Regions from separate parts of the Priestia sp. USM5 genome, predicted to be linked through region 1. Evidence: riboswitches for the same ligand, from Rfam matches in the RefSeq annotation. Region 1 holds a riboswitch; the other holds the start of a gene.
The links. A riboswitch is a leader RNA that binds a small molecule or an ion and turns the genes downstream of it on or off. The one in region 1 is predicted to bind S-adenosylmethionine.
Positions count from the first base shown of each region.

Region 2: it holds a riboswitch for S-adenosylmethionine, as region 1 does, so the genes downstream of both, ACWATA_RS13395 (Na+/H+ antiporter NhaC family protein) here and ACWATA_RS26310 (LVIVD repeat-containing protein) in region 1, are expected to answer to the same signal.

Region 1 is NZ_JBSGKN010000004.1:19,237-24,908, forward strand. Features, by position in the region: gene ACWATA_RS26300 (hypothetical protein) at 1-111, shown strand, start outside; gene ACWATA_RS26305 (hypothetical protein) at 112-1,125, shown strand; SAM riboswitch class I at 1,934-2,050, shown strand; gene ACWATA_RS26310 (LVIVD repeat-containing protein) at 2,157-3,539, shown strand; gene ACWATA_RS26315 (twin-arginine translocase TatA/TatE family subunit) at 4,202-4,405, opposite strand; gene efeB (iron uptake transporter deferrochelatase/peroxidase subunit) at 4,478-5,672, opposite strand, start outside.
Region 2 is NZ_JBSGKN010000001.1:2,472,937-2,478,608, forward strand. Features, by position in the region: gene splB (spore photoproduct lyase) at 1-314, opposite strand, end outside; gene ACWATA_RS13380 (transcriptional regulator SplA domain-containing protein) at 427-675, opposite strand; gene ACWATA_RS13385 (LacI family DNA-binding transcriptional regulator) at 761-1,720, opposite strand; gene ACWATA_RS13390 (hypothetical protein) at 1,845-1,973, shown strand; gene ACWATA_RS13395 (Na+/H+ antiporter NhaC family protein) at 2,013-3,323, opposite strand; SAM riboswitch class I at 3,409-3,515, opposite strand; gene ACWATA_RS13400 (ABC transporter permease) at 3,617-4,384, opposite strand; gene ACWATA_RS13405 (ABC transporter ATP-binding protein) at 4,377-5,288, opposite strand; gene ACWATA_RS13410 (YtoQ family protein) at 5,459-5,672, shown strand, end outside.

The sequences.
Region 1 (5,672 bases):
ACTGCATATATAGATTTTAAGGTTACTTCAGCTATGGGAAATAGAATTAGTAGTGCTTTATGTGATTCTAATATGAAAGAGTTAAATATTGAATGTGAAGGAGGTAAATAAATGTCAAAAGTATACTCAAATATATTTTTATTAAATAATATTAATTGCTTATCTTCTTTAGATAAAGTTTTTAGTAGGCAACATAGCGAGTTATTACCTCATGTGAAGAAAGATGAAAAACAGGTTGCTAGTATGCATGAAGCCGAGAAATATTTTAATTATTCTTGGAAAGAGATAGGTGAATTAGAAGAAATAAAAGTACCCAAGATTAATGGTAATGATAATTTTACAGGAGAAATTATTTCATATCAAAAGGCAATTGCTAATTTGGAGTACACAAAGAAAAGGAAAAAAGATAGTAATGGAAAATTTCTACCAAAAGCTGAAAGAGTAAATGATCTAGATGTAGAGTCATTATTTTTTGAAAAAGAAAATAAAGTATATGTACTTATTATTACTTCAAATGATTACAACATTAGTAGATTTAAAAAGCTTATTGGTAAAGAAAATATTTCGCAAAAAAACCCCGAATACTTACTTAATCCTGATATATTTAATTGGTTATTCTATGTTTATACTGAACGAAATGGAACATTAAATGAAATTACCAAATTAGAAAATATTAGTGGTTTTGTAGGGAATATATCTGATGACGCTAATGTTTTTACAGGAGAATCTTACCAGACAACAGAACTAATAGCGACTAAAGCATTTATAAGCAATGGTGGAGAACTTAAAAAGATCACACTAAGAGTTAGAGACACGGATATAGATATTACTTGTATGATTAATGAAAAATCCACCATTGTAATAAACTGTAGTTTATCTTTTAAATTAAGAATAATGGAATGTACTGATAATGTTGTTTTTTTATTATTATATTTATACGGTTACTTAATCCTTAAATTAAAACAATTGTATATGAATGAATCAGATAGCTTTATCAAAGAAGACAATCCCAAATTCTCAAAGAAAATCGGAATTGATGTAATTAAATCAATTGTGGAAAAAAATAATATCTTATTAAAAGATCTTGAGTCATTTTTGCTAGAAGACTCACTTGAACAAGCTTAGTTAATACTTAGGACTTCTGCTAGTACATATTTACTGCGGGAGTCTTTTTTAAAAATTCAACAACCATTACTGATAACAGCCCTTACTGTCCTCGATTGAAGTTGACGACCTTCATTTTAATCTCGACTACTTACACGTATTTATCCAAAACTTCCTTTTTCCACTTTATAATAAATTTACATTTATATTCCTATTATGCTACTAAAAACGTTCGTAAAAGTATGTGATTTTCAGGAGACGTTCGTGATTTAATTCACGACTTAAACGGACGGTAAAAATGATAGATTCCTTATATAAAACAACAGTCCGTAAACGTATACTTTTGCGGACTTTTATTTGAATTTGGTCCAATACTTTACCATATAAAGTCTCTTTCTAATTATTTAATTTTTTAAGCTATTTATAAGAATTTTTCATGCCGAACCTAATATCACTGAACAGAATATTCAATTATTTCAATCCACTTTGTAAGTGATTACATATATAATTAATATTGTAATTTTCATTATTTCGATGAGTAATAAAGATCAACTAATCCCTTGATAGGACACTAGCTTGTTTTTCTAATGAATACTTAGACGTGAAAAGAGCGTATTCCTTCCGATAGGCGCCCTTAGCCTATAACGCCTTCTAACACTACGGCTTGTTTGCTGCCAGTTTGGTTAGCAGTTCTCTTTGATCACCGTTGGCCACACGCCCCTTCAACCGTTCGCTACTCGTCTTCAAGCATACCAATAAGTAAAGTTTAAAAAATATATTGACATTACATGAAATCATTGTAATAATACAAAGTAATTTGATAGGAATACTATTATTAAGAGCAGGTGGAGGAAATTATCCCTATGAAACCCGGCAACCATTCGTACTAAATAGACAGTAGGAAAACGGTGCTAAATCTAACAGTGTTCACGCTGAGAGATGAGAGGAAATCGGATTTTTCGGAAGCCTTCTGTCTCTTTATGAGTTCAGAAGGCTTTTTGTATTCTGCCTCTTGTAGAGTTTCTATCAAGTAAATCCAAGGAGGAATTTTAATGAAAAGAAAACTTTTGTTAAGTACTGCGCTAGTTACGGGATTAACAGTTTCATCTATATTACCAGTTGCATATGCGCACGATGAACTTGGAGACATCAGCATTGAAAAAGGACAGCGTAACCCAGATGAGATCAGCTCTGTTCCTGTCACAGAAGGAAGTAAGAATTTAAAGTATTTGCACGAAGCCGCAGCTGTACCATTGAAAGAAATTAGAGAAGGTGTCAAGAACAGCACAGCTGACGTGTATGCACATAAAGGATTTGCTTACACAGGGACACATACTTCTGGAGGAGGAAACGGTGGAGTTCGAGTGTTTGACTTAAAAGACCCAACCAATCCTAAAGAGGTTGCCGTTTTCGCAGATCAAGATATTCCTGGAACTTGGCAGGAAAAAGTAATCGTTAAAACGGTAAATACAAAATCTTTTAAAGGAGATTTAGCTGTTGTATCTGTTCAGCAACTAGACGTTAAAAATCCGAATTCTAAGGGTGGATTTCTTTTATACGACGTAACCAATCCATATGACCCTAAGAAGTTAGGGTTCTATGAAGTAACAAAGAAAACAAAAGGAACACATGAATTATACTTAACGACGCAAGGAAACCGCATATTGGTTCTTGCTGCGAACCCTTACGCAGACTACTATTCTCATGGAAAAGAGAAGGACTTTCAGCTTGTTGATGTGACAAATCCAGCTGAGCCAAAGAAACTTTATGAGTTTGATCCACGTTCACTGCCAGAAGTAAGTGAAAACTTTGACGGATATAACTGGAACGCGCCAGACGGCAAGAAACGACCTGTATTCAACCATAGTGCATATGCGGATGAAACAGGAAAAACAGCTTTCCTTTCTTTCTGGGATCTTGGAACAATCATTTTAGATATCTCAAATCCCGAAAACGTGAAGTTTGAGGGAAGGACAACTTTCGCATCTAATCAACAAGGTTCAGCACACTCGGTTGCACTTGCAAAAGGCGGCACGGTACTTGTTGAAACAAGAGAAGTATATGCGCCAATAAAACCAGGTTACGAAAAATCTTATGGTTACACAAGAATCTTTGACATTAAAGATAAAACAAATCCAATACTATTGAGTGAATTTAAAACAGATCTTACAGAAAATATTTCAGAAGATCCGAATAAACAAGTTACGTTTGGTAAAACAGTCCACGATCCAAAAGTACAAGGAAATACATTGTATCTTTCTCACTATGCAGGTGGAGTGAGAGCTGTGGATATTTCGAATCCGAGTAAACCTGTTCAGATTGGCAAATATGTTCCTGCAAATGCGAACATTTGGGGAGTTTTCGTAGATCAAAACTACGTTCTTGCATCTGACATGGGCTCAGGCTTAAAAGTTTTACAGAAAAATAATAAGTAAGTAAACTGGTTCTAGTGCAAATACTTGAAGAAAATATAAAAAGCAAAAGATTTCTAGTGATCCCTGGTTTTAAGCAACTAGTCCAACAGCTGATGGATGAATTCCTTTTGATTTTGGGCAGACTTCTCCCTTTGAAGAGTTTGTTGTCTTAGAAAAGTTGTTGTATCAACGATGTATAAAAAGCTGCATAAAAGAGCAAGAGGACTCCCTTGAGAATCCTTGCCCCCCAAGGGTTCTCTTTTTTCGTGTGTACCGGAAAGAGTGATTATGTTAACTAACCTTGTATATTCTATACAACATAAAAGCAGAAAAACCACTGGGCCTAATCAGTAGTTTTTCTATCCTCGTAAGGAATGGAGAGCTATTTTATGATGCCTCACGGCGTCTTGGGTAGTTTGCTAAAAATATTATTAATTATCCGTCATACCATTAAAAAGATAAAAAGAGAAAAAACAATCCGTGGGAGTTGGATTGTTTTTTCTTGAGGAAAGATCAGGCTGATAGTTCCTTATTGAATTTTATGTTTCTCATTTTGTGTTATGACTACCTATAAAATCCCTTATGTTAACTAGCATCCCTATTTGAAATTACTTAAGAGCCAAGTTCTTTACAAATAAAGAACTTGGCTCTGTATTTATCAGAAAATAACATATCTCAATTTATTAAAGAGGTGTTTTGTCCTCTTTCACTTCATTTTTTAATGATTTTTTATCCTCTTTATCATGGTCCTCCATAATTCCTTGGGTTGCATTTTTAAATTCACGAAGTGTTTTACCGGCGGAGCGTCCTAACTCAGGTAGCCTTTTGGGACCAAATATAATTAATGCTGTTATCCCTATTAAAATTGCACTTCCAGGTCCTACCATTATAATCACCTCATTTCCTATCTATAACAGTACTAAAAAACTGATATCTAACCTGATAAAATTCTTATGAACCTATTCTAACAAAGACTGTGCAATGTACTCTCCTTTACGGATTCCGCGAGCACAAGCAAATATTGCACTACCTATATGTTTCGTATACTCATTTAATTTATCCTGCTGAGATAATACCTTAAGCATTGGTATAAATTGTGTGTCAGGATTCTTTTGATAACTAATAAACATAAGTCCTGCATTTATATTTCCTGTTTTAGGATCTACCCCATCTGTATAAGAATACGCTCTTCTATAAATCTCTTGTCTCGTTCCCTTTGCCAAAGCTGTATGAGAAGTAGGAGGCATTTGCATAAGGCTTACTTTATCGTGTTCTTTTACTTTGCCGTAAGGAGCCCCACTATCTTTTTTTCGACCAAACGTGTCTTCTTGATCTTTAAGAGATGATCGATCCCATACTTCTAAAAACATCTGGATTTTTCTAAAAGCCATATAAGTTCCACCCTGCATCCATGTTGGCTCTGAATTATTCGCCCAAATAATTCGATTATGAGATTCAGAATCGTTAGAAGAAACATTCGCCGTACCATCTTTAAATCCAAATAAATTCCGAGGCGTTTTCTCATCCGGAGCACTAATAAAACCAGATTGCATCCATTTTACTTCTGCTACGCCTACTGCTGATTTAATAAGGTTGCGTACAGCGTGAAATGCCACTTGTTGATCATCTGCACAAACTTGTACAGAAATGTCTCCTCCTATAAAAGGCTCTTGCAAATCATCTCTTGGCATTGCTGGAATATCTTTAAGGTGCTTCGGCTTCTTATCAGCTAAACCAAAACGATCCTCTCCATTCTTAGAAAAGAAAGAAGGACCAAAGCCAAATGTTAAGGTTAATTTAGAAGGAGTTAAATCTTTTGCTTCTCCTGTATCTTTTGGTGGAAGCCAATCATTATTATTGTCTTTACTAACTTCTCCCTGAGTCATAGATTGACTCAACACCGTCCATTTTTTGAAAAGATCTATAACTTTATCTTTTTGATCTGTTAGTAAATCAAAAGCAGCTACATAAGCATATGTTTGCTGAGGCGTTACAATTCCTGCTTGATTTTTTCCATTAAAAGAAATAATAGAATCATCTACAGGATTGCTTGAGGCTTTCTCGCTTGAATTTCCTAGCCCATTAGCCATATTAGCTAAAACGCCGATACTACTTGTGCTTACCGCAACACCCACACCCGTTAATACTGACATT
Region 2 (5,672 bases), on a different contig from region 1:
CCCATTGTTGTCTGCAAATAACAATAGTGACAGTGCCCCATACACCCTGTTGCAAAAGGTATTGCATATTCAGCTGACGGTTTAGATGTATCAAATTTCAAGGTTTTACGCACACCAACTACTAAAGTAGACTTGGCATTGCGGTATTTTTGCAAATCATTTTTTCCCGGTATATTACGCACTTGATTATGAGAAGTTGTTTGACGAATCTCAATTCCCATCTTCTCAAATTTTTCTTTTAATTGAACACCAAGCGGGTACTCCATTGCTCCTGGCTCAATGTATACTAATTGAGGTACAAAAGGTTTTATCATCATGTACACTTCCTTTTTTCTAATACTAATAGCGTTTGAAAAATAAAAAGACTCTATCCGTGGTAATTATTTTTTAGATCAAAAAAGACTCTCTATTTAAGAGAGCCTTGCGTCAATTATATTGTTCATAATCAAATATCTTGTTATACATGTTCTCTGCTTCTTCATACGTTGAATACACAGCATCATCTTCAGCTAACAAATGATAAGACTCATGCAGAAACAGCGCTTTTTCACCTTTATTTTCAGGATGTTCAACAATTTCAGCTTGATTAATATTGGCAACGTTTGCCGTATGAGGATTTCGGTAAATAACAAATACTTGATCTCCTACTTGATATTCTTTTTTCTCCACGATCATCATCCTTTTCTTTTTTCTTTACTCGTATGATGTCCGCTTTTACTCATTTTATCCGATAAAAACACGCGGTGAGATCATCAAGAATTTATACGCTTTTACGCTCAATAAACCGAAAAGGAAGCTCAATTTTTTGAGGATCCTTGCTCCTGACTAGTTTAAAAAGCGTTTCGCCCATTTCTTTGAGAGGAAGTTCGATCGTTGTGATTTGTAAATAAGAAGAAAGCGGATGATTATCAAAACCAATAATAGCTAAATCGCCTGGAACTGATATACCCGCTTGTTCGCACTGAGCTTTTATACCAATAGCGACTTGATCGTTTGTTACTAAAAGCGCCTGAGGCCGATTTTTCATCTGCACCAATTTTTTCACCACTTTTTCACCATCTGTCACGTTCAAACAGCCTTGAAACACCCATTCCGGATGATAAGGCTCATTTATTCTTTCTACATATTCTTTGTATGCTTGCTGCCTCTGTTGACTATTTGTACCCGTCATTCTTCCAATACAGTAGCCAATATCCGTATATCCTTTTTCTTTTAAATACATGAGCGCTTTCTTAAAAGCTGCATAATGATCAACGTATACGGAGCGAATAGAACGATTTTTTACGTTTTCGCACACGGCTATCGGCCCGTACTGCTGATAATATTCAATCGTGCTCCAGCTGCCTGCTCTAGAACAAATAATCACTCCATCAACCTGCTTTGTTTTTAGCATATGAAGCGCTTCTTCTTCTTTTTTTACATCATAGTTCGTCTGACAAATAACAAGCTGATACTGCTTTTCTAACGCTTGAGAGGCCACTCCTTCTAAAAGCAGACTGAAATAAGGATGATTAATAAAAGGCAAGACGACAGCAATCATATTTGTTTTCCCTTTTGATAAGTGAACGGCATTAATGTTTTGTTCGTAATTAAGTTCTTGAATTACTTCTTCTACCAGACGGCGCTTTTCTTCTTTTACATACGGATGATGATTTAAAACCCGTGACACGGTCGAAACAGATACACCAGCTTTTTTTGCGATATCTCGGATATTTGTCATGTTTTCACCTTTTTCTCTTGCGCTGAAACGCGTTTCATACTTTATTCTCATTATAAAGTGAAACAGCAATAAGCTAAACCCGTTACAATCATGTTTTTATTCACTTATATAAGGAGGTCATATCATGGGTATTTTATTATTCATTTTATTATGCGGAATTGAAATCGGAGGAGCGGCTTATGCACTTAAACAAAATGAGACACTTTGGAAGGAGCTAGATGAAAAAAAGCCGACTGATTTTTTCAAACAGTAAAAAACCCTTAAAAAGAATGTTCTTTTTAAGGGTTTGATATTACGCAGCTTCTTTAGATGATTTTGATTTTTTATTTAAACGAGGAAAGCCAATTACAATCGCAATGATACCGCAAACCGCTGTTAACATTGGATAGAATGTAAATGGAATAATCTCAACCGGTGAAACTTTAGCAAATCCTGCTGCGAGAAGCATTTGTGCACCGTAAGGGATAAGCCCTTGAACGCTGCATGAAAACAAGTCGAGCAGACTGGCTGATTTACGATTATCAATTGAATACTTATCAGAGATTTCTTTCGCTAACGGACCTGCTGTAATAATTGAAATCGTGTTATTAGCCGTGGCTAAATTGGTTAAACTTACTAATCCAGCGATGCTGAATTCTCCGCCTTTTTTTGTTTGAATGCGTCGTGTTAATAGGTTCAATAAGAACTGAATACCACCGTTATAGCGAATGAGTTCAACCATTCCGCCAATTAAAAGAGATAAAATAATTAATTCCGACATTCCGCCAATACCTTCTGTCACAGTTTTAGCAAGAGAAGAAAGCGTGTAGCTTCCGTCAGCTAATCCAATTACGCCGGCTAATACAATTCCTCCGGTTAAAATGCTTAATACGTTTGCACCAAATATGGCAGCAACGAGTACGCCGACATAAGGCAAGATTTTAAACCAGCTAAAATCTTTAATTTCTACTGATGACGTATTGCCTAGCGTCATTACAAGTAATAAAATCACTGTAACAATCGCTGCAGGAAGGACAATAAAAAAGTTTACTTTTAATTTATCTGACATATTTGTTTTTTGCGTACGAACTGCCGCAATGGTCGTATCAGAGATTACGGATAAATTATCTCCAAACATTGCACCACCAACAACAGCAGCAATTGCCAATGTAATGGATACATGCGCCTGCTCACTGATTCCTACAGCGATAGGCCCTAACGCAGCGATCGTTCCCATTGACGTTCCCATCGAAATTGAAATGAATGCGCCAATAACGAAGATTCCGACTACCACTAAGCTTTGCGGAAGCACAGACAGAGCTAAGTTTACCGTTGAATCAACAGCTCCCATGCCTTTAGCGACTTGAGAAAAAGCACCTGCCAAAATAAAAATAAGTACCATAATAATGATATCAGGATGCCCTGCTCCTTTAGCAAAACGTTCCACTTTTACATTAAGTGAATCTTTGCGGTTCATAGCCAGCGCCACGATGGCTGCAATGATAATAGCTACTAATACAGGCAGCTTATAAAAATCTCCCGTTATAATTCCTGATCCGACAAACAGGACTAAAAAGATGCCCAGCGGTAACAGCGCCCAGCCGTTTCCTTTTTGTTGTTCCATTCTTAACACCTCTTGTTTACGTAATAAAAAAAGACCTCTTCTTATTGATAAGAAGAGGTCTCTTATTTGTATCATAAGATTACCCTTCTCATCTTCCAAACGAAACATCGTCTGCTGGATTTGGCACCGCACTGCGTACAGCCAGTTGCCGAGACATCCTAGGGCCAGTCCCTCCGTCTCTCTTGATAAGAAGTTTATAGTTGTTTTAAAAATAGTCTTTCACTACTGTAATCTCTTTTTATTTAATTGTCAAATGCTATTTTAGAAAAATATATAGTGTGAAAATTCTCACATCAATTAGCTACGTCACGTTTTAAAAACGCCACCCACGCTACGCCCATAAAGAAGACAAAGTGTGCAACTAAGATGAAGATTGAAAATGGAATTGTCATTCCGTCAAACATCGTCTTCATTCCGTCCATATACTGCACAAAGTTTGTGTTGGCGAACAGTAAAAATTTCCCCCACCATAAACCTAGCTCTGATACTAGTCCTGTTACAGCTTTTGCGCCGATACTTATGACAATAGCTAGACTTGAAGCAAGCGCGCTGTTTCTAAATAAAGACGACAGCATAAAAGCAAACGTCATCATCATAAACGTTTCCATATACGCGCTGTCATACGTAAGCGTAATGTTTTTAAGCAGCTGCGCATCTCCTTCTAGACTGGCAAATCCAAAGAACAATGCTCCCCATACAAACGAAAAAAGCAAATAGCTCAGCAAGTAATACAAGCTAATTAAAACGAGCGTTATGTACTTGGACGTTAAAATCGTTGAACGTCTAGCAGGGCGAATTAAAAGAAGCTTAATGGTACCCGCTTCAAACTCTTTTGCAACCATTGATCCTCCAACAGCAAGCGCGAAAAATTGAACGAGGATCAGCATGCCTGCACTAAATGACAGGAAATTCAATATGTTGTCTTCCGTTCCTGCGCTGTTTGCTACTTTCTTCATTAAAAGAGCCATACAAAGAGTTAAGATGCCGATTGTAATAAACGTGACTTTTGTACTTCTTTTGTAAAACCATTTCATGTGTTCATTTTGAATTAACTTAAGCATGGTGCTCTCCCTCCGTAACGGACATAAACGAATCTTCAAGCGTCTCATAAACAGGAGTGATTCGGTAGACTAAAATATCGCTGTCCACTAATTTTCTATTCACAGCTGGAATTTGTTCTTTCATAATCACTACATCAATACTATCGGATTTTATTGTTACTTGGAATTCTTGAGATAAAAGATCCGCTGCTTGTTGCACGTCAGATACTTCAAATTCTACATACATCCCTTGATCTTGACGATTTGGAGATAGATCTTGAACAGCTTTTAACTCGCCGTTTTGAATAATACCAACGCGGTCACATAATGCTTCCACTTCTTTTAATAAGTGGCTCGCGATTAAAATTGAAATACCTTCTTCCCTGCAGAGGGTTTGTAAATATGTACGAAATTCTCTCATTCCCGCTGGGTCTAGACCATTTGTTGGTTCGTCTAGTAAAAGCAATGCAGGCTTATGTAAAATAGCTTGAGCTACTCCTAAACGCTGTCTCATCCCAAGGGAATACGTCTTCACTTTTGCATGAATGCTGTTTTCAAGCTTTACTAGCGCAATCACTTCATCCAAGCGTTCTGCCGTGATCCCTTCATGCATATTCGCAAAGTGTTTTAAATTTTGATAGCCCGTCAGATAATCATAAAACTCAGGGTTTTCAATAATCGCTCCAATTGATTTCATAGCTGAAGTAAACTGTTCTTTTAAAGGAAACCCATTGACGGTAATTGTTCCCTTTGTTTCTTTAATGAGTCCTACTACGGTACGAATTAGCGTTGTTTTTCCAGAGCCGTTCGGACCAAGCAATCCGAAAATCTCACCGCGCTCAACCGATAAGGATACATCATGCAAAATGGTTTTCTTCCCAATTACTTTACTAACATGATCTACTTGTAGCACTGTTTCTGTCATCAGGTACATCCTTTCTTTAATTAGCAATACGCTTTCTATTGTTTCTCTTTTTTAACTATTTGTCTACTATAACCTTATTTTTGGAAAAGTAGCCCATTCAAATCATTCGTATTATCCGCTTACATTTGATAAAATAAAACAAACTTTAGTTAGAGGAGGACTTCTACATAATGAACTTAACCGTATACCTTGCCGGGCAAATTCATGATAACTGGCGAGACGAAATTAAAAACCAAGCGGAACAATTAAACCTTCCCCTTACCTTTGTCGGTCCCATGACAGACCATGACCGCTCCGACAACATTGGAGAAGAAATTTTAGGAAAACAGCCTAACGCTGTCTTAAAAGATGAAGCTGCTTCTCAAATTAATAATTTACGCACGC